Regions from separate parts of the Clostridium sp. MSTE9 genome, predicted to be linked through region 2. Evidence: predicted binding sites of a transcription regulator. Region 2 holds the regulator's gene; each other region holds the start of a gene.
What was found. The regulator HrcA, encoded in region 2, represses chaperone genes, less so after heat shock. The targets are predictions, from matches to a motif close to TGTTAGCACTCNNNNNNNNNGAGTGCTAACA.

Region 1 (6,190 bases), on a different contig from region 2:
CCCGCCGACATGGCGATCGAATACCAGACCGAATACACCATTTCTTACAACAGCGCGGTTGCAAAGCAGCTGGGAATTACTCTCCCCGAGAGGATCCTCAAGGGCGAAGATGTAGCGGCGGCAAAATAATAAAGAAAAATCCGGTGCTTGTTGCCGGGTCAAGGCAGGCGGAACGCATTCCGCCTGCCTTTTTTTGTCTGTCTCATTGATGAAAAGCAGAGAAAATGCGAGGTTTCGCCTCCTTTGCGGAAGAAAGCGAGAAATCGGTACTTGACATTTTTTTCGGGGCAGAGTAAAATACAGCTATTGATTTGATGCTTTAAAACAATGAACGCTTCACTTAGATAAAGCGTCTTTGAGGAGGACGAATATGAAAATAAAAAACAAAATCGCCGCGACAGCGTTGGCTGCGGTGATGGCGATGTCTGTCACAGCCTGCGGGAATGCAGGCAGCGCCTCGTCTGCGGCTGCGGAGAATTCCGCTGCGGGCGGCAAAACGATCAGCGTCGGCGTGGCACAGCTGGTGACCCATCCTTCTCTGGATGCTTCGCTGAAAGGCTTTCAGCAGGCATTGACGGATGCGGGCTATGTGGAAGGACAAAACGTTATCTATGATGTGCAGAACGCGCAGGGCGAACAGGCCAACTGTGTGACAATCGCAAATACTTTGGCGAATAAAAAGCCGGATCTGATTCTGGCGATCGGTACTCCCGCCGCGCAGGCCGTGGCGAAGGTCATCACCGATACCCCGATTCTGATTACCGCCATCACTGATCCTGCGGATGCAAAGCTGGTGGCCAGCAATGAAAAGCCCGGCGGAAATGTTTCCGGCACCAGCGACAAAACGCCGGTGAAGGAACAGCTCGAAATGCTCAAAACGCTCGTCCCCGAACTGGAGACGGTGGGCTTTTTGTACAGCTCCAGCGAAACAAACAGCAAGCTGCAGATCGAGTGGGCCAAGGCGGCCTGCGACGAGCTTGGCCTGAAGTATAAGGATTTTACCGCTTCGAACTCCAACGAGGTGCAGCAGGTCACGCAGTCCATGGTTGGTAAGGTGCAGGGCGTGTATATTCCCACCGATAACCTGATGGCTTCGAACATGAAAAACGTGACTTCCGTCACCTCTGCAAACAAACTGCCGGTGGTGCCGGGCGCGATCGGTATGGTAACTGACGGCGGAACCTGCACGGTGGGCCTCAATTACGAAAAGCTTGGCTATCAGACCGGCCAAATGGCGATTAAGGTGCTGAAAGGCGAGGCAAAAGTTGGCGATATGCCCATCGAGTACCAGGATCAGCTGGATGTTTACTACAACAGCGAAGCGGCTGCCAAAATGGGCATGGTGCTTCCGGATTCCATCACCAAGAACGGTCAGGACGCCTTGGCTTCCGCCGCTTCTTCCCAGAAATAAAGGGTTGCAATCTCCCTTAAATTCGTTTACAATAATTAATTGAATGTTCCCGTGTTTTGCCTGCGCAAAATGCGGAGTTCAGGCGGTGGGGCGGCTCACCGCCTGAAACTGTTATTAATACACGGAATAGAGGAACGATATGGAGCTAATGAATTTACTGGGGGCCGTTCACGGCGCGGTGGCCCAGGGTGTTTTGTGGGGAATTATGACGCTCGGCGTTTACATTACCTTCCGGATTCTGGACTTTCCGGATCTGACGGTTGACGGTTCGTTCGCTACCGGCGGCGCGATTTCCGCCATTCTGACCGAGAGCGGGATGAACCCTTTTCTTACGTTGATTTTTTCGCTGATGGGCGGTATGCTCTGCGGATTTATTACCGGCTTTTTGAATACGAAAATGAAAATCCCGGGAATCCTCGCGGGGATTTTAACCATGACGGCGCTGTATTCGATCAATCTGCGCGTCATGCACGACAGGGCCAACGTCCCCCTGCTCGGTGTGGATACGGTGGACGTGCAGGTGGGTGGCTGGCTGCCCATGCTCTCCCGCTATAACGCGCAGCTTCTGCTGGGCGGCGTGGTCGCGGTTGCGATGATCTTCCTGCTTTACTGGTTTTTTGGAACCGAGCTGGGCAGTGCCATCCGGGCGACCGGCAACAATCCCCATATGGTGCGCTCGCTTGGTGTGAATACCGACACCATGGTCATTCTGGCTCTGGTGCTGTCAAACGGTCTTGTCGGCCTCTCCGGCGCTTTGGTGGCGCAGGTGCAGGGCTTCGGCGATGTGAGCATGGGCATCGGCACCATCGTAATCGGCCTTGCTTCCGTTATTATCGGCGAAGTGCTTCTGGGGCGCATCATGGGCTTCTTGCCGCGCCTGATCGCCATGATCGCTGGCTCGGTGGTTTACCGCATCATCATTGCCGTGGTTCTGTTCTACGGCCTGAAATCGCAGGATATGAAGCTGCTGTCCTCCATCGTGGTGGCGCTGGCACTGTTTACGCCTACCATGAGCAGAATGTTCCAGGATTCTATGGCTCGCCGCGCGGCGAACAGCCCGGGCAGAATGGTGCCCGACAAGGCTTTTGAGGACGCGATCGACGATTCGGACAAGGATCCTGACGAGCCGAACCAACAGGGTTAAGGAGGAATGGCAATGCTGAAACTGACAAATGTATGCCGTACCTTCAATAAGGGCACGGTCAATGAAAAAAGGGCGCTGGTCAATCTGAACCTTCACCTGAAGCCGGGCGATTTCGCCACGATCATTGGCGGAAACGGCGCGGGCAAAAGTACCCTGCTGAACCTGATCGCCGGGGTGTTCCCCTGTGACGGCGGCAAAATTGAGCTGGATGGGCAGGATATCACTTTCCTGCCGGAATTTAAACGCGCAAAGCTGCTGGGCCGTGTGTTTCAGGACCCGATGCGCGGCACGGCGGGCAGCATGTGGATTGAAGAGAACCTTGCGCTGGCCAACCGCCGCGGCCAAAGCCGCACGCTGCGCTGGGGCATTACGAAAGAGGAAAGAGCCGCCTACCGCGAACAGCTGAAGGTGCTGGAGCTTGGTCTGGAGGATCGCCTGAACAGTAAGGTGGGCCTGCTTTCCGGCGGTCAGCGTCAGGCGCTGACGCTTTTGATGGCGACGCTGCAAAAGCCGAAGCTGCTGCTGCTCGACGAGCACACCGCTGCGCTGGACCCCAAAACGGCGGCGACAGTTCTGCGCCTGACCGATGAGTTTATCAAGCGCGACAATTTGACCGCGCTGATGGTCACGCACAATATGAAGGACGCTCTGGCCTACGGCAACCGTATCATCATGATGAACGAGGGCCGTATCCTGTTCGATATTGAGGGCGAGGAAAAGAAAAACCTGACGGTGGAGGAGCTGCTCAAACGGTTCCAGTCTGCGCAGGGTGATGCGCTGGTGAACGACCGGATGCTGCTTTCCTGACCAATCTTTTCGCTTGTTTTTCAAAAAGGCTTGCTTTGCAGGCCTTTTTTTCTGTATGATGGAGAATATGAGGGGAGAGGGAAGCACAATGACAAAACTATTGCTTGGTACTATTTTTCTGTTTCTGGATTACAGCCTTCCGTTTGGGAATGGCGTGCTGGGGCTGCTGCCGGATTTTGTAGGGTACGCGCTGCTCTGGTTCGGCGCAAAGGAACTGGATTCGTACGGCGACCGATTTGAGGACACCCGCCTGTATTCGCTGATTCTGTTGCCTGTCACCGGCATCATTTACGTGCTGGACGCGCTGGGTGTGACGAATTTACTGGGGGTGTATGGTCTGCTGGCGCTGCGGGTTCTGATGACCTGCGCCGCACTGTTTGTTTCGTACTGTCTGATTTTTGCGATTAATCAGGTGGAGGTAAAGCTGCGCCGCCCGATGGATACGGTACAGCTGATGGATTCCTGGAGGGTTTCGGCTCTGTTTTTGGCGATGGCCTATGTTATGCTGCTGGTGTCATTCCTGGCCAGATTCAGTTCTATGGTGTTGCTGGCGGCAGGACTTTATTATGTTATCTGCTTTGCGAGGTCTTGGCTGAAGTACCTAAAAAAGTAATCGGACAGAAAAAAGCCCGTTCCGGCTGAAAGCCGGAACGGGCTTTTTGATTGTTCGTGGAGAGGCATTGCTCTGCCGCGCTCGGTTTATTGAATCGAGATTTCAGAAGAACTCGGCAGAGCCTTTGCGTTCTTCTTGGGCAAGGAAAGTGTTAAAATACCGTTTTCGTATCTTGCGCTGACTTCTTCGGGCCTTACATCACCGACATAGAAGCTGCGTGAGCAGGAGCCGCTGTAACGCTCCTGGCGGATATACTGGCCATCCTTATCTTTTTCTTCTTTGCTCATACCCTTTGAAGCGCTGATGGTCAGGTAATGATTGCTGAGATCCACATGGATTTCATCCTTCTGGAAACCGGGCAGGTCTACCGCCAGCTCATACGCCTGAGGCAGCTCCTTCACATCGGTTTTCATCAGATTCTGGCCGCGTCTGCCATACAGCGGGTTACGGCCGCCGAAGAGGCTTTTTTCAAACGGGTCTTCAAAAAAGTTATCAAATAGATTTTCACCAAAAAGGCTGGGCAACATAAATCATTCCTCCTATCAAATTCTGATCTTCATGCCCACTTAGAAGCTCTTGATTAGGATCTTCTTTCTTGGTACGTCTATACTATAATACGCAGAATTAGCACTGTCAACACGAGAGTGCTAATTTTAACAGAAAGTTTAATCTTCATGCGAAGAAAAGTCATATTTGGGCAGGCTTGCTCCTCAGGCAGGGCCGGGCCCTTCCTTTCTTGCGAAAAGAAAGGAAGCAAAGACTCGCCAAGGCTCCTCCCTTGGAAGGTCTTTGCCTACTTTCGCCCTTTCGCGAAAATAGGTGCTCGCCCCGGCACGAAGGGCAAGCACCGCACAACCAGAAATTCCCGTGCGGGAACCATATAGAAAAACGGTTCTCCCACAAAAATAAAATTGTGAAATAAAATCGCCCGGGGCAAGCTCTGTTGGAGAAGAACGAAATTCGTCAGCGGTTGCCGCCTGCATATTTGCCTGCATGGATATCCAACACCATACGGGCGGGGCCGGCCAGAGCGTCTTCCCGCCGGCAGCGCCATTTTTCGTGGGTGAGCCCCTCTACGGTGTTGCCGTCCTCAATCACATCTCCGCTGCGGTACAGGTAGGCGGCCAGATTATACAGGTAACCCGCCATATCGTTGGGGTCCAAATCCTTACAATGACATTGCAGGTCCGGCAGGCCGATGGGCGTGAGGCCGAGCGTGTCGAATACCATTTCGTCCGAGCTGTTGACGTTGAAGAAGCGTACATTTACACCGCCGTCTAAAAAATGAAGCTCTTTTGATTGCCAGCGGGTGTTCAGAAAATCCTCGCGCGTGGTAAGTCGCTGGCTGTGGGGCCAATAGATGCCGATGCACGCGGGGAACAGCTCCAGAATCAGGTCGGCATACTCCGCCATAATTTGAAAGCGCTCCATGACCGGCAGGTTTGCGGCAAGCATGTTGCTGGCCATAATGGAGTATCGGCACCGCGCAAGCCATTCCTCTTTATCGGGCAGGTCCCAGAATTGCGCGGTGATCTGTTCGTTCCACAGCTCTTGGTCAAATTTGTTCGCTCCATATAGAACCAGCTGGGAGGGAACGCTTTTCTCCTCCTTTGCGTAGTAGGCAGGATGCTCCCACAGGGCAGCCCCCAGCAGCTCACCGGGCTGCGCGGGCATCTTGGGATTTTCTGCGATCAGTTCCACCTCGCCGAAGGTTCGGGTGAGCGCGCCGCGGAATTCCTCCAAAGACGGCATCGTAACAGGAGCCTCAAAAAGCGGCATGAAAAAATAAACGGAATGCCAGTGGTCTACAAATGAATCGGTGCGGTTTTCCATGGGAATGTCAATCCTCTCTATATTTCTCATTCAGGGCGAGGGCGGTTTTCTGTTTTTCCTTATCTTTTAACAACAATTTCATTCTGTCCGTCCCTCGCTCATGGAGTAAAGTTCTGACACATACACCTGATTTGTTGACGATATCAAGGCCAATATCTTGTGATAAAATCTCTTCGAGGAACTTCATGCCTTCTTCTGTGTGTCGTTTCAGAAGCTCCAGGCAAAGGGAGAGCAGAGCGGAGTCTCCATATTTTTTATCCACATGGTTTAAATCAGCGCTGTGTTTGATTAATAACCGGGCGACTGGAATAGCGGCATCAAAATTGATATTTGCGGCGAGATAATGTAACTCATTGCAGCCGTCTTTCGAAATAATATTTAT
Region 2 (6,190 bases):
TGTCCGTTTTGCCGAAAATCAAATCGTCCATGCCGACAAAAGCTTCCGCCGTCATGGTAAGGCCGAGCCGGTAGCCGTAAATCAGGTTGCCGACCGCCGTGAGCCTGTTCAGCTCCCCTTGGGCGCCCACGTAGTTTTCAAATACGTTTTTGTCCTCCTCGTTCAGCCTTGCAAGAAGGCGCTCCTCATTTAGGGACAGTACCCGCAGGACCTCCTCGTATTCGGAATCGTGCCGGAAAGCGCATACCTCCGGCGATAGGTTGCCGTAAGCGAATTCTTCTAAAATGCTTGTCATTAAAATCATCCTTTCTTCATTTCCAACGATGCCTTGAAAGGATCGACAGCGCATGCTATAATATTTACGCCGCATGTGCTTTCGGGCATCTGTTGGTTTGGGGGAAGTGGCGTTTGTTTTCGTAGGGAAGCGCCGCTTCCTTTCATTTTTTATCGAGGTCGTCATGTACCTTATGAATGCCCCTGCGAATTACTTCTGCTCTGGAAATTTGCAGCTTCTCGCTGCTTTCCTTTAGTTTTTCAAACGTTTCATCGTCGGCTAAAAACTTAACAGATACATTCTTAGGGTTATCGGTTGGACGCCCCATTTTTTTCTTCCCCAAGGAATCACCTCACTTTTCGGGGTCACTAATACCTTAACTTACCCACCTCGAAAAGTCAAGATGAATTTGTGCTCCCTTTTTGTGGTTCCCAACGATGCCTTGAAAGGGCTGACAGCGCATGTTATACTATTTACGCCGCATGTGCTTTCGGGCATCTGTTGGTTTGGAGGAAGTGGCGGATTACTTTGTTGAGTTGTCGCCGCTTCCTTTCATTTTTTCAGGCTGTCATGCACCAGATCGATTCCTTTGCGGACAACTTCTGAAAGGGTGAGATCGAGCTTTTGTGTACATTCTGCCAGCTTCTCTTTTGTTTCTTTATCCACCCTTACAAAGATTCTGTCTTTCTTGGAATCGTCCGACGGCGGACGGCCAAGTTTTTTTTGCGCCATTTTCTCACCTCTTTATAGTGCGCACAATAATTATAACTTGTGTGCGCACAATAAGTCAATAGACTCAGGTGAGTTTACATTTAAATTTTTTATTATTTTATGGCTTTGCGGTGAAATAGGTTTTTTCTGCGGTTTCCCGCACAGGAAATTCTGCGATGCAGGCTTGTCCCTCGGGCCGGGGCAGGCCCTGCGCCAGCAGAATTTTCCGCGCCGTGAGAAATCTGCAAAAAATTTTATTTTAAAAAAATTTCGCCTGCGCGATGAGAAAAGCTATTTTCCCGCAGGCTATCCCGCGACTTATGTGCAGGTTTCACCTGCCGGGCTCAGCCTGCAACGAAAATTTGCCAATTTGGCGGAAATCCGGGAATGTTGCGGCTTTTCCGGTACACATTAATAATTAATTTACATTTGAAATCTTGACAATACCGGCCCGGAATGATAAATTATTAAATAGGAGTTAGCACTCAAAAGCATAGAGTGCTAAAATCTGAAAATGAGGTGGGAGGAATGGAGCTGAGCGATAGAAAACTGAAGGTGCTGGCGGCAATTGTAGATGCTTATGTAAAAACCGGCGAGCCGGTCGGGTCGAAAGCGCTGGCCGCCGATTTGGGCGTTTCCTCCGCCACGGTAAGAAATGAAATGGCCGATCTCGCAGAGATCGGGCTTTTAGAGCAGCCGCATACCTCCGCCGGGCGGATTCCTTCCCAGAAGGGCTACCGCGTATATATCGACTGTGTGATGAGTCTCAAACCCGTCACACAGGAAGAGCAGCGGTATTTGGAGGGAATGCTGTTTTCGAGCGCATACGACCAGCAGAAGCTGCTGGAGGGCGTATCGCATATGCTGGCGGGGCTGACCCGCTTTGCGGCGGTTTCCACCGCTCCGTCGGGCAAAAAAGCGGACATTCGCGCGCTGCAGTTTGTGCAGACGAGCCGCAGAACCGCCATGCTGATTCTGCTGACCTCGGCGGGCACGATGAAGCACCAGATTTTTCGCTGCGAATTCGATTTATCCCCCGAGATTCTGCGGGTATTTTTCCGCGTGCTCAACGAACGCCTGGCCGGCGTGCCCGTGGCCGCCGTCACCCCGGCGTATATTCAGACCCTGGCCGCTTCTCTCGGCGATCTGACGGTGATGATGTCCTCGGCGCTGATGGCGCTGCTGGAGGCCGCGCAGGAATCCGTTGAACCGGAGGTTCGCCTCAACGGGCAGATGAACCTGCTGTTCCACCCCGAGTTTGAACGCGGCAACGCCCGCAGAGTGATGGATTTTCTGGAGCGTCCGCAGGATTTGGCGGAGCTTCTTCTGCAGCCGCAGAAAGAGGTTCGCGTGATGATCGGAGATGAAACCCGGCATCCCGAGCTGCGGGAATCGAGCATTATTGTGGCGCAGTATGCAATTGACGGCCAGCGCGCCGGTGCAATCGGCATCATCGGCCCCACCCGCATGGATTACGCGGGGCTGATCGGCAAGCTGGATTACCTGTCTCACACAGTGGGGCGACTTCTGACGGAGCTTCGTCAGGAGGAATAATCAATCAATTCAAAATTGAACTAATAGAATGACGGGCTGCCGCGGGACGGCAGCGGAAAGGGGCAATCTCCTTGAGCAAACAGGATGCCGCGAAAAAGGCGGAGCAGCAGGCCGAACAGGCCGCAGAGACAGAGAAAGAAAAGGATTGTAACGCGGCGGAGCAGCCGCAGGCGGAAACGCCGGGAGACGCACAGCTGAAAAAGCTGCAGGAGCAGCTTGAGCAGTCCGCAGCCGATCTTGCAAAGCAGAAGGACCTGCTTTTGCGCACCGCGGCGGAATACGATAACTACCGCAAGCGCACCGAGCGCGAGAAAACAATGGTTTATACAGACGCCGCGGCGGATACCATTGAAAAGGTTCTGCCGGTCTGCGACAATCTGGAGCGCGCGCTGGCTCAGCAGGGCGGCACCGTGGAGGATTTTCGCAAGGGCGTTGAAATGGTTCTCACCCAGCTGAACGGCACGCTCGAGAAAATGGGCGTTACGGCGATCGGTCAGCAGGGCGAACCGTTTGATCCCGAGGTACACAATGCCGTCTCTCATATTGAGGATGAAAATCTGGGCGAGAATGTCGTTGCCGAGGTGCTGCAAAAGGGTTACCGCATTGGCGATCGCATTATCCGCCACGCGATGGTTCAAGTGGCCAACTGACGGTCTGATCAGAAGAATCCGCCGCGATTTAACGGCGGTTGCCGAATCGGTTCGGCTTGATTTTATAAAAATAATAACCTAACTTTTTGGAGGTAATAAGTATGGCAAAAACAATTGGTATCGACTTAGGAACAACCAACTCCTGCGTAGCTGTTATCGAAGGCGGCGAGCCTGTCGTTATTCCAAACGCGGAAGGCGCGCGCACCACTCCGTCTGTTGTGGCGTTTTCCAAAACCGGCGAGCGCATGGTGGGTCAGGTGGCAAAGCGCCAGGCCATCACCAACCCCGAGCGCACCATTTCTTCCATTAAAAGAGAAATGGGCTCCTCTTACAAGGTGAATATCGACGGCAAGAGCTACACCCCGCAGGAAATCTCTGCGATGATCCTGCAAAAGCTGAAGGCGGACGCAGAAGCGTACCTGGGCGAACCGGTTACCTCCGCGGTCATCACTGTTCCCGCTTACTTTACCGACGCACAGCGTCAGGCGACAAAGGACGCCGGCAAGATTGCCGGTCTGGATGTCAAGAGAATCATCAACGAACCGACGGCCGCGGCTCTTTCCTATGGAATTGACAAGGGCAACGACCAGAAGGTCATGGTATACGATCTGGGCGGTGGTACGTTCGATGTGTCCATCATCGAGATGGGCGACGGTGTACAGGAGGTTCTCGCCACTGCCGGCAACAATCGCCTTGGCGGCGACGATTTCGACAAGCGCGTCATGGACTGGATGGTCGACAGCTTCAAGAGGGAAGCCGGCATTGATCTGAGCGGCGACAAAATGGCGATGCAGCGCCTGAAGGAAGCTGCTGAAAAGGCGAAGATCGAGCTTTCCGGCATGACCTCCGCTTCCATCAACCTGCCGTTCATCACGGCGGACGCAACCGGCCCGAAGCACCTGGATTTGACCCTTTCCCGCGCGAAGTTCAACGAGCTGACCGCTGATCTGGTAGAAAAGACCATGGGCCCCGTGCGCCAGGCGCTGCAGGATTCCGGCCTGCAGATTTCCGACATCAGCAAGGTGCTGATGGTCGGCGGTTCTTCCAGAATCCCCGCGGTACAGGATGCGGTCAAGAGCCTGACCGGCAAAGACCCGTTCAAGGGCATCAACCCCGATGAGTGCGTTGCGATCGGCGCCGCGCTGCAGGCCGGCGTTCTGGGCGGCGAGGTTCAGGGCCTGCTGCTGCTGGACGTTACTCCCCTTTCTTTGGGCGTTGAGACCATGGGCGGCATCATGACCAAAATCATTGAGCGCAACACCACGATTCCGACCAAGAAGAGCCAGGTGTTCTCCACCGCTGCGGACGGCCAGACCCAGGTAGAGGTCAACGTGCTGCAGGGCGAGCGTGAATTTGCCCGCGACAACAAGCAGCTGGGCCTGTTTAAGCTCGACGGCATCGCTCCCGCCCCCCGCGGAATCCCCCAGATCGAGGTTACCTTTGATCTGGATGCCAACGGCATCGTGAACGTATCCGCAAAGGATCTTGGCACCGGCAAGGAGCAGCACATCACGATTACCTCCAGCACCAACATGAGCAAGGACGACATCGACAAGGCCGTGAAGGAAGCGGAGCAGTTTGCCGCCGAGGACAAGAAGCGCCGCGAAGAAGTCGACACCAAAAACGAGGCGGAAAACCTGTGCTATTCTGTTGAGAAGCTGATCTCTGACAGTGGCGACAAGATTGAAGAAGCCGATAAGACTGAGCTGAACCAGAAGGTTTCTGAGCTCAAGGGGATGCTGACGTCCGCTTCCGTCGAGGAACTCAAGCTTAAGACCGAAGACTTGCAGAAGAGCCTGTACGCGGTTTCTGAGAAGCTGTATAAGGCCAACGCCCCGCAGGGCGGCGCGGCAGCAGCTCCCGATATGGGCGGCCAGCCCCAGGAGGGCCCGGCGGCGGGCGACAGCCAGACGGTGTACGATGCGGACTTTAAAGATGTGGACGACAGCCAGAAATAATTTCGGTATTTTCAACCCGGGGTGTTTTGTGGTATGATATTTGATATGTGATGAAAACGATACAGCGGCGCATAGAGCCTGCGGTATCATAGAGCAACACAGCTGATTACGAAGGGTGGCCTCGGCCGCCCTTCGTCGGGTATGCCGCGCAGACGCGGCCGCCCGGCATAGAAATCCAGGGCGGGCGGGAATTGGCTTCTCCGCTTGCCGCACCATGTGGGAGTGACTTGGCTTGGCGGAAAAAAGGGATTATTATGAGGTAATGGGCGTACCCAAGAATGCCTCTGACGATGAAATCAAAAAGGCTTACCGCAAACTGGCAAAGCAGTACCACCCCGATTTGAACCCGGGGGATAAAACGGCGGAAGCAAAGTTCAAAGAGGTCAACGAGGCTTACGAGGTTTTGTCCGATCAAGAGAAAAAGGCGCGGTACGATCAGTTCGGCCATGCGGGAGTAGACCCGAACTTTGGCGGCGGCCCCGGTGCCAGCCCCTTCGACGGCGACATTGATCTGGGCGATATTTTCAACAGCTTTTTCGGCGGCTTCGGCGTGGGGCGCAACGCAAACCCCAACGCGCCCCGGCGCGGGCGCGACGCGCAGGCGTCGGTCACGATCTCGTTTGAAGAGGCTGCGAAGGGCACCAAAAAGCAGGTTTCTTACCAGCGGATCGAGTCGTGCCAGTCCTGCGGCGGCTCCGGCGCGGAAAGCGGGACAGAAACGAAAACCTGCCCGCAGTGCGGCGGTACCGGTCAGGTACGGGTCAGCCAGCGCACGCCGTTTGGCGTGGTGCAGACCAGCCGCGGGTGCGACCGCTGCGGCGGTAAGGGCAAGATCATCGATCATCCCTGCCACACCTGCGGCGGTACTGGGCGCGTCAGAAAGACCAAGACGCTCGAAATCACCATTCCGGCCGGTATTGACGACGGCCAGACCCTCAACGTGGGCGGCCACGGCGATGCCGGAACGAACGGCGGACCCGCGGGCGATCTGCACGTGTTTGTAACGGTGCGTCCGCACCCGATTTTCGAGCGCCGCGGCAACG
Region 3 (6,190 bases), on a different contig from region 2:
ATTTTTATCATTTCTCTTCCTTATGATGGCTGCAATGAGCGAGAGGAACAGACCAACGACCGAAACAAGAAAGAGAATCAGTGCAGAATGGTCGTTTGCGGCTTGCGCAGAAAACGGCGCCGATGAATTTTTGAAAAAGGAAAAAACGGCTGCTGCAAGCGCGACTGAACAGCCAATCGCAGTCAGCAGGGACGCCACGGTTTTCTTACTGTCCGCTTTTGGGGGCAGATACGCGTTTGCCGCGATTGTTCTGACAAGGTAAACGCTCATGCTGAGAATGATAATCACCATGCTGTTCACGGGATATTCCAGCCAGCGAATCCCCATCCCATAAAGGCCCGCATCCAATAAAAGAAGATAGAACGTCAAAAGAAACATTTGATTGCCGATATGGTTACGTCTTTCGGTCTGCATTTCATCCAGAGCACTTTTATTGATTTTCATATTCGTTACCCTCCCAAAAAAGCTGATCCAAAGTTTTGTCCAGAGCTTTGCAAATGGCAATGCACAGGTTGATCGAGGGATTATAGTCGCCTTTCTCAATTGCGTTCATTGTTTGTCGAGCGACCCCAACAGCATCGGCCAAATCTTTTTGTGTCATATCCTTTGCGGCCCGCGCAGCCTTGATTCGTAAATTCTTCCCCATCATTGCCACCTCCTGCAGCATATAGTATCATATCAGCGTCACAAAGTCAAATATGCATGACAAAAAACTTTATATATACGACTATTCTATCAATTCTTTTCAATGACGCAAAACCGTCCCGCTGATGCAGATGAGGTTGTTTCTTGCTTTTTTCTTCAACAATTCAATATCAAAAGCCGATGTCACGTCACAAAGCGGAGCGCAGCTCTTTCTTTGGCAATTGTGACAGAGAAAGGTTTTTCCGCATAAAAAAAGCGATGCTGAAACCAGCATCGCTTTTTTTCAGATGTGTTTTAGGCTTAATACATGCCGCCCATGCCGCCGTCTGCAGGCATTGCGGGAGCAGCCACCGGCTCCTTCTTATCCGCAACCAGAGATTCGGTGGTCAGAATCATGGCCGCGATGGAAGCGGCGTTCTGCAGCGCAGAACGGGATACCTTGGTAGGATCAACGATACCCGCATTGATCATATCGCCGTACTCCTGCGTCAGCGCGTTAAAGCCATAGCCGACCTTGTTTTCCTTCTTCAGGTTCTCAACAATAACGGAACCTTCGAGGCCCGCGTTCACGGCAATCTGACGCACGGGTTCTTCCAGAGCTTTCAGAACGATCTGCACGCCGGTCTTTTCGTCGCCTTCCGTGCTTTCCAGCAGCTTCTCCGCCGCGGGAATCGCGTTGATGAACGCAACGCCGCCGCCGGCCACGATGCCCTCTTCCACAGCAGCCTTGGTTGCCGCCAGAGCATCTTCAATGCGCAGCTTCTTCTCTTTCATTTCCACTTCGGTAGCGGCGCCGACCTTGATGACCGCAACACCGCCGGCAAGCTTCGCCAGGCGCTCCTGCAGCTTCTCACGGTCGAAGTCGGAGGTAGTGGTCTCGAGCTGAGCGCGGATCTGAGCCACTCTGTCCTTGATTTCATCGGAGTTACCGGCACCGTCTACGATGATGGTGTTCTCTTTGTCCACCTTCACCTGACGGGCACGGCCCAGCTGAGCAATCGTGGTGTCCTTCAGCTCCAGGCCAAGCTCTTCAGAGATCACCTGGCCGCCAGTCAGAACCGCAATATCGCGCAGCATATCTTTTCTTCTGTCGCCAAAGCCGGGGGCCTTTACGCCAACGCAGGTAAAGGTGCCGCGCAGCTTGTTGAGGATCAGGGTGGTCAGCGCCTCGCCCTCGATGTCCTCAGCGATCATCACGAGCTTCTTGCCGGACTGTACGATACTCTCGAGCAGGGGCAGAATCTCCTGAATGTTAGAAATCTTCTTATCGGTAATGAGGATATAGGCGTCGTCGATTACGGCCTCCATCTTATTGGTATCAGTTACCATATAAGGGGTGATATAGCCGCGGTCAAACTGCATGCCTTCTACAACCTCGGAGTATGTCTCGGCAGTCTTGGACTCTTCCACGGTGATTACGCCGTCAGAGCTGACCTTTTCCATCGCTTCCGCGATCAGCTTGCCGATGAATTCATCCGCAGAGGAAACGGTAGCCACTCTCGCGATATCGTCGGAGCCGGAAACCTTTTTGGAATTGTCGATGATCGCTTTGACAGCAGCGTCAACCGCTTTCTGCATTCCCTTGCGCAGGATCATGGGGTTAGCGCCTGCAGCCAGATTCTTCATGCCCTCGCGGACCAGAGCCTGTGCCAGCAGAGTGGCGGTGGTGGTACCGTCGCCGGCCACGTCGTTGGTTTTGATCGCAACCTCTTTGACGAGCTGTGCGCCCATGTTCTCAAAGGCATCCTCGAGCTCGATCTCTTTGGCGATGGTTACGCCGTCGTTGGTGATCAGCGGAGCGCCGAACTTCTTATCGAGCACCACGTTGCGGCCTTTCGGGCCCAGGGTAATCTTAACGGTATCGGCCAGCTGGTTTACGCCGCTCATCAGAGCTTTTCTGGCTTCCACGTCGAAAATAATCTGCTTTGCCATACTGCATTCCTCCTAAATTTCTGAATCAAAATGAAAAATCATTCCACAACAGCAAGAATATCCGACTGCCGTACAATGGTGTACTCTTCGCCGTCGATCTTCACTTCTGTTCCGGCATATTTGCTGCTGATGACCTTATCGCCCACCTTTACGTACATGGTAACCTCTTTGCCGTCTACCATACCGCCGGGGCCGACCGCGATAACAGACGCGATCTGGGGCTTCTCTTTTGCGGAACCGGCCAGCAGGATACCGCTCTTTGTGGTTTCCTCTGCCTCTTCCATTTTAATCAGAACTCTGTCGGAAAGTGGTTTGATCGTCATTTCCTATTTCCTCCTTATAAAAAATCAAATGATTGATTTGGTTTAGCACTCAATATCCTCGAGTGCTAAGACTTATTTTAGCCGCTGGACACATAAAAATCAAGAGGTTTTTTCCTAAAATACGGAATTTCATAATTTTTTTACAATTGCTATCTTTGCTTTTTGAGGTTAGCTTTCCTCTCAAATTTTACCTGATTCATCCAGAATAAAATAAGGGCCTCCTTCCGACTTCGAAATAGCCGAAAGGGGGCCTGTGTAAAATTCATGGCTGAACGCTCCGATTTAGATCAAAATACACGGCTTCCGACATACAGTGATAAGAATTTCCGTTATAGGAAACGGTAATATATGGCTGAATCGCGGCGCTCTTCAAGTTCGTTTTTATCCGTAATCAACCGCATATATTTGAAAGCTCTCGATATCCGACGCTGTTTTTGTGGTTGAATAATAATCTTTTGCATCCTTTGTCGCTTCTTCATCATATTTCCAGTTTATCGCTTCAGCCGATATCCGGTTTGAATCCTCTGAAATTACAGCGTGAAAGGTTATCGTATCCGGATGTTTGGATGGTACCGCTACTCTGTAGGTCAGCATCATATCCTCAGTCGCCGTATCCAGAAGATCGATTCTATTTTCAAACATAAAGCAATTTTTTGTTTCTGCATAAGGAACAGGCTGAATATCATATTTTCCAACCGGAGATTCCGTTAAAATTCCGTTTTCTTCCATTCTGATCCCAGTAACTATTGTTTTTTCCTGTATTTTTTCTTTGAATATTACTTTTAGTTGAATTTCGCGGCTCTCTTTATCGTCTCCCGATACCAGCCAATCAGCGGAAGAAACGAAAAGCTCTTGATTCTGCTCCGTAACTACCGATTGAATCTGAAAAAACTTTTTTAATTGATTCATGATCTTATCATTTTCCGAATTGGTAAAATCACCTTTTACCGTTCCAAAAAAGCTAAGTTCCGACCACCATGCAGGATTGTTTCCACTGTCAGGATGAAGATAGCCCTCAGTAGGATAAAACTCTATGGAGTCAATCACAGGGGCCGGGTTTTCCAAAGCTGAATGCTCTATTTTATCGATTTCAGATGCAGAACCAGTTGCTGAAAAACGTTCTTCTTTTATCCACTCTATACACGAAGCGGAGGATACCATGATAAAACAAATCAGAAGAAATAAAAAGCATCGAAAGTGTACTTTCATGATCCCACCTCATAACTTACATAAATTCAAAATGGAATAGAAGGTATTCACAGTAAGTAACATTACCTCCTATCCCATTGCATACGAATCAGTGTTTTCAGTCAATTACCATCAATAAATACTTTGGGAAGTGATTCGTTTATTATTCGGCTTACCAAAAGCCTCTCCGCTTCCCGTTCTATTGTTTTCTTACAGGTCTTTGAAAGATTTATACATTTTCCAATTTTTATTTACAATAGCATGAATTGACATATTTTAAATATATTAATAAGAAATATATTGGTATAAAAATATATTATTATTGATAATAAAAGTAAAAGGCAGGATTCCATGTGGAATCCTGCCTTTTACTTTCTCTCTCTTCTACGCTTTATAATAGCTGTACAGCTGGCATTTGATCATTCCGTTATACAGCTTGCGGCGCTTGTCTGCAGGACGGCCAAAGCAGCTTTCAAACGTTTCGTCGGGGCTGATGATGTGGTAGCTCCAGCCGCGTTTGGGAACAAAGCGCTGCCCCATGGCCGTATACAGCTCCTCCGCCTGACTCAGGTCGAGCAGGCGCTCGCCGTAGGGCGGGTTGCAGATCACACAGCCGCGCTCGCCCTCTTCCGCAAAGTCGCGGATGTCGCGCTTTTCCGCCCGGATATGGGCGATGACGCCGGCCTTTTTCGCGTTTTCCAGCGTCAGGGCAACGGCCGCGCCGTCGATATCATAACCGGTAGCAAGGAAGGTGCTGTCACGCCGAACCAGATCCTGCGCGCGCGCTTTTTCGCGTATCCACACGCTTTCATCTATCCCCTTCCAGCTCTGCGCAGCAAAGCTCCGCTGCAGGCCGGGGGCGATGTTCATCGCGAGCAGCGCCGATTCGATGAGAATCGTGCCAGAGCCGCAAAACGGGTCGTACACGTGGGAATCCGGCCAAAGACGGGCCAGCTTCGCCATCGACGCAGCCAGCGTTTCTTTGATCGGGGCCTCCGCCGCGTTGGGGCGGTAGCCGCGCTTATGCAGCCCCACGCCGCTGGTATCGAGCATCACGCTGACAGTATCCTTTAAAATCAGGAACTGTACCTGATACATATCGCCGGATTCCTCGAACCACGGGATGCGATATTTCAGCTTCAGGCGTTCCACAATGGCCTTTTTGATGATGGACTGGCAGTCCGGAACGCTGGAAAGCTGAGAGCTGAGCGAACGTCCCTTGACCGGGAAACGGTCCTTCTTGCCGATCCACTGCTCCCACGGCAGGGCCTTTACCGCCTGAAACAGCTGCTCAAAGGTAACGGCACGGAACGTGCCGAGCAGCACAAGCACCCTCTCGCTGTAACGGGAGCAGAGATTCGCGCGCGCCAGCATTTCTTCGCTGCCTGCGAACACCACGCGCCCGTTCTGGGGCTCTACCTGCTGCGCGCCCATATCCCGCAGTTCTTCCGCCACCAGGCCTTCTACGCCCAGCAGGCAGGGGCATACCAGTTGAAATTGATCCATTGTGTTTCTCTCCGTATCTGAAAAAATAGCGGGCAAAAATTTTGTGTTTTACCCGGGAAATAAAACGGGGGCCGCAGTCTGACGCGGCCCCCGCTGACTCACTATATTATTCCGCATCCGGCTCCAATAAACCGTAATCGCCGTTTTTGCGCTGATATACTACATTGATTTCACCCGTAGCGCCGTTGCGGAACATGTAAAACTGATGACCGAGCAGGTTCATCTGCAAAATTGCTTCTTCCACCGTAAGGGGCTTCACCGGGAAATGCTTGGTGCGCACAATCCGATATTCCTCTTCTTCGGCGACTGCGGCAGGCTCGGCTTCTTCCGGCGTTTCCGTCACGAGCTGATCCAGCGCCGCAGAATGAATCTGCTTGTCCAGACGGCTCTTGTTCTTGCGAATCTGCCGGCCCAGAGCACTGATGACCTGATCCAGCGCGTCGTTCATTTCAAAATCGGTAGCCTCCGCACGATAAATCATGCCCTTGCTCCGGATTGTGATTTCAACCGTCTGACGGTTGCGCTCCAGCGTGACCACCACATGAGCGTCCGCGTCCGCATCGAAGATCTTATCAAAACGGGAAAGCTTTTTGGTT

Region 1: HMPREF1141_RS02975 (Hsp20/alpha crystallin family protein) is a predicted target of HrcA. The motif match lies at 4,598-4,628, and genes of this name have one in related genera.
Region 3: HMPREF1141_RS15170 (co-chaperone GroES) is a predicted target of HrcA. The motif match lies at 2,941-2,971, and genes of this name have one in related genera.

Annotation. Positions count from the first base shown of each region.
Region 1 covers NZ_AKFU01000013.1:49,097-55,286, reverse strand. Annotated here, with positions in the region: gene HMPREF1141_RS03000 (ABC transporter substrate-binding protein) at 1-129, shown strand, start outside; gene HMPREF1141_RS02995 (ABC transporter substrate-binding protein) at 371-1,411, shown strand; gene HMPREF1141_RS02990 (ABC transporter permease) at 1,551-2,555, shown strand; gene HMPREF1141_RS02985 (ATP-binding cassette domain-containing protein) at 2,568-3,362, shown strand; gene HMPREF1141_RS02980 (hypothetical protein) at 3,451-3,975, shown strand; gene HMPREF1141_RS02975 (Hsp20/alpha crystallin family protein) at 4,062-4,502, opposite strand; gene HMPREF1141_RS02970 (DUF4261 domain-containing protein) at 4,939-5,808, opposite strand; gene HMPREF1141_RS02965 (ankyrin repeat domain-containing protein) at 5,816-6,190, opposite strand, start outside.
Region 2 covers NZ_AKFU01000039.1:44,206-50,395, reverse strand. Annotated here, with positions in the region: gene HMPREF1141_RS12085 (DUF6809 family protein) at 1-295, opposite strand, end outside; gene HMPREF1141_RS12080 (hypothetical protein) at 438-617, opposite strand; gene HMPREF1141_RS12075 (CopG family transcriptional regulator) at 827-1,006, opposite strand; gene HMPREF1141_RS17375 (hypothetical protein) at 1,044-1,400, shown strand; gene hrcA (heat-inducible transcriptional repressor HrcA) at 1,514-2,539, shown strand; gene grpE (nucleotide exchange factor GrpE) at 2,611-3,189, shown strand; gene dnaK (molecular chaperone DnaK) at 3,291-5,147, shown strand; gene dnaJ (molecular chaperone DnaJ) at 5,380-6,190, shown strand, end outside.
Region 3 covers NZ_AKFU01000051.1:92,417-98,606, reverse strand. Annotated here, with positions in the region: gene HMPREF1141_RS15185 (hypothetical protein) at 1-444, opposite strand, end outside; gene HMPREF1141_RS15180 (helix-turn-helix transcriptional regulator) at 431-646, opposite strand; gene groL (chaperonin GroEL) at 946-2,577, opposite strand; gene HMPREF1141_RS15170 (co-chaperone GroES) at 2,616-2,900, opposite strand; gene HMPREF1141_RS15165 (hypothetical protein) at 3,282-4,109, opposite strand; gene HMPREF1141_RS15160 (class I SAM-dependent RNA methyltransferase) at 4,473-5,594, opposite strand; gene raiA (ribosome-associated translation inhibitor RaiA) at 5,701-6,190, opposite strand, start outside.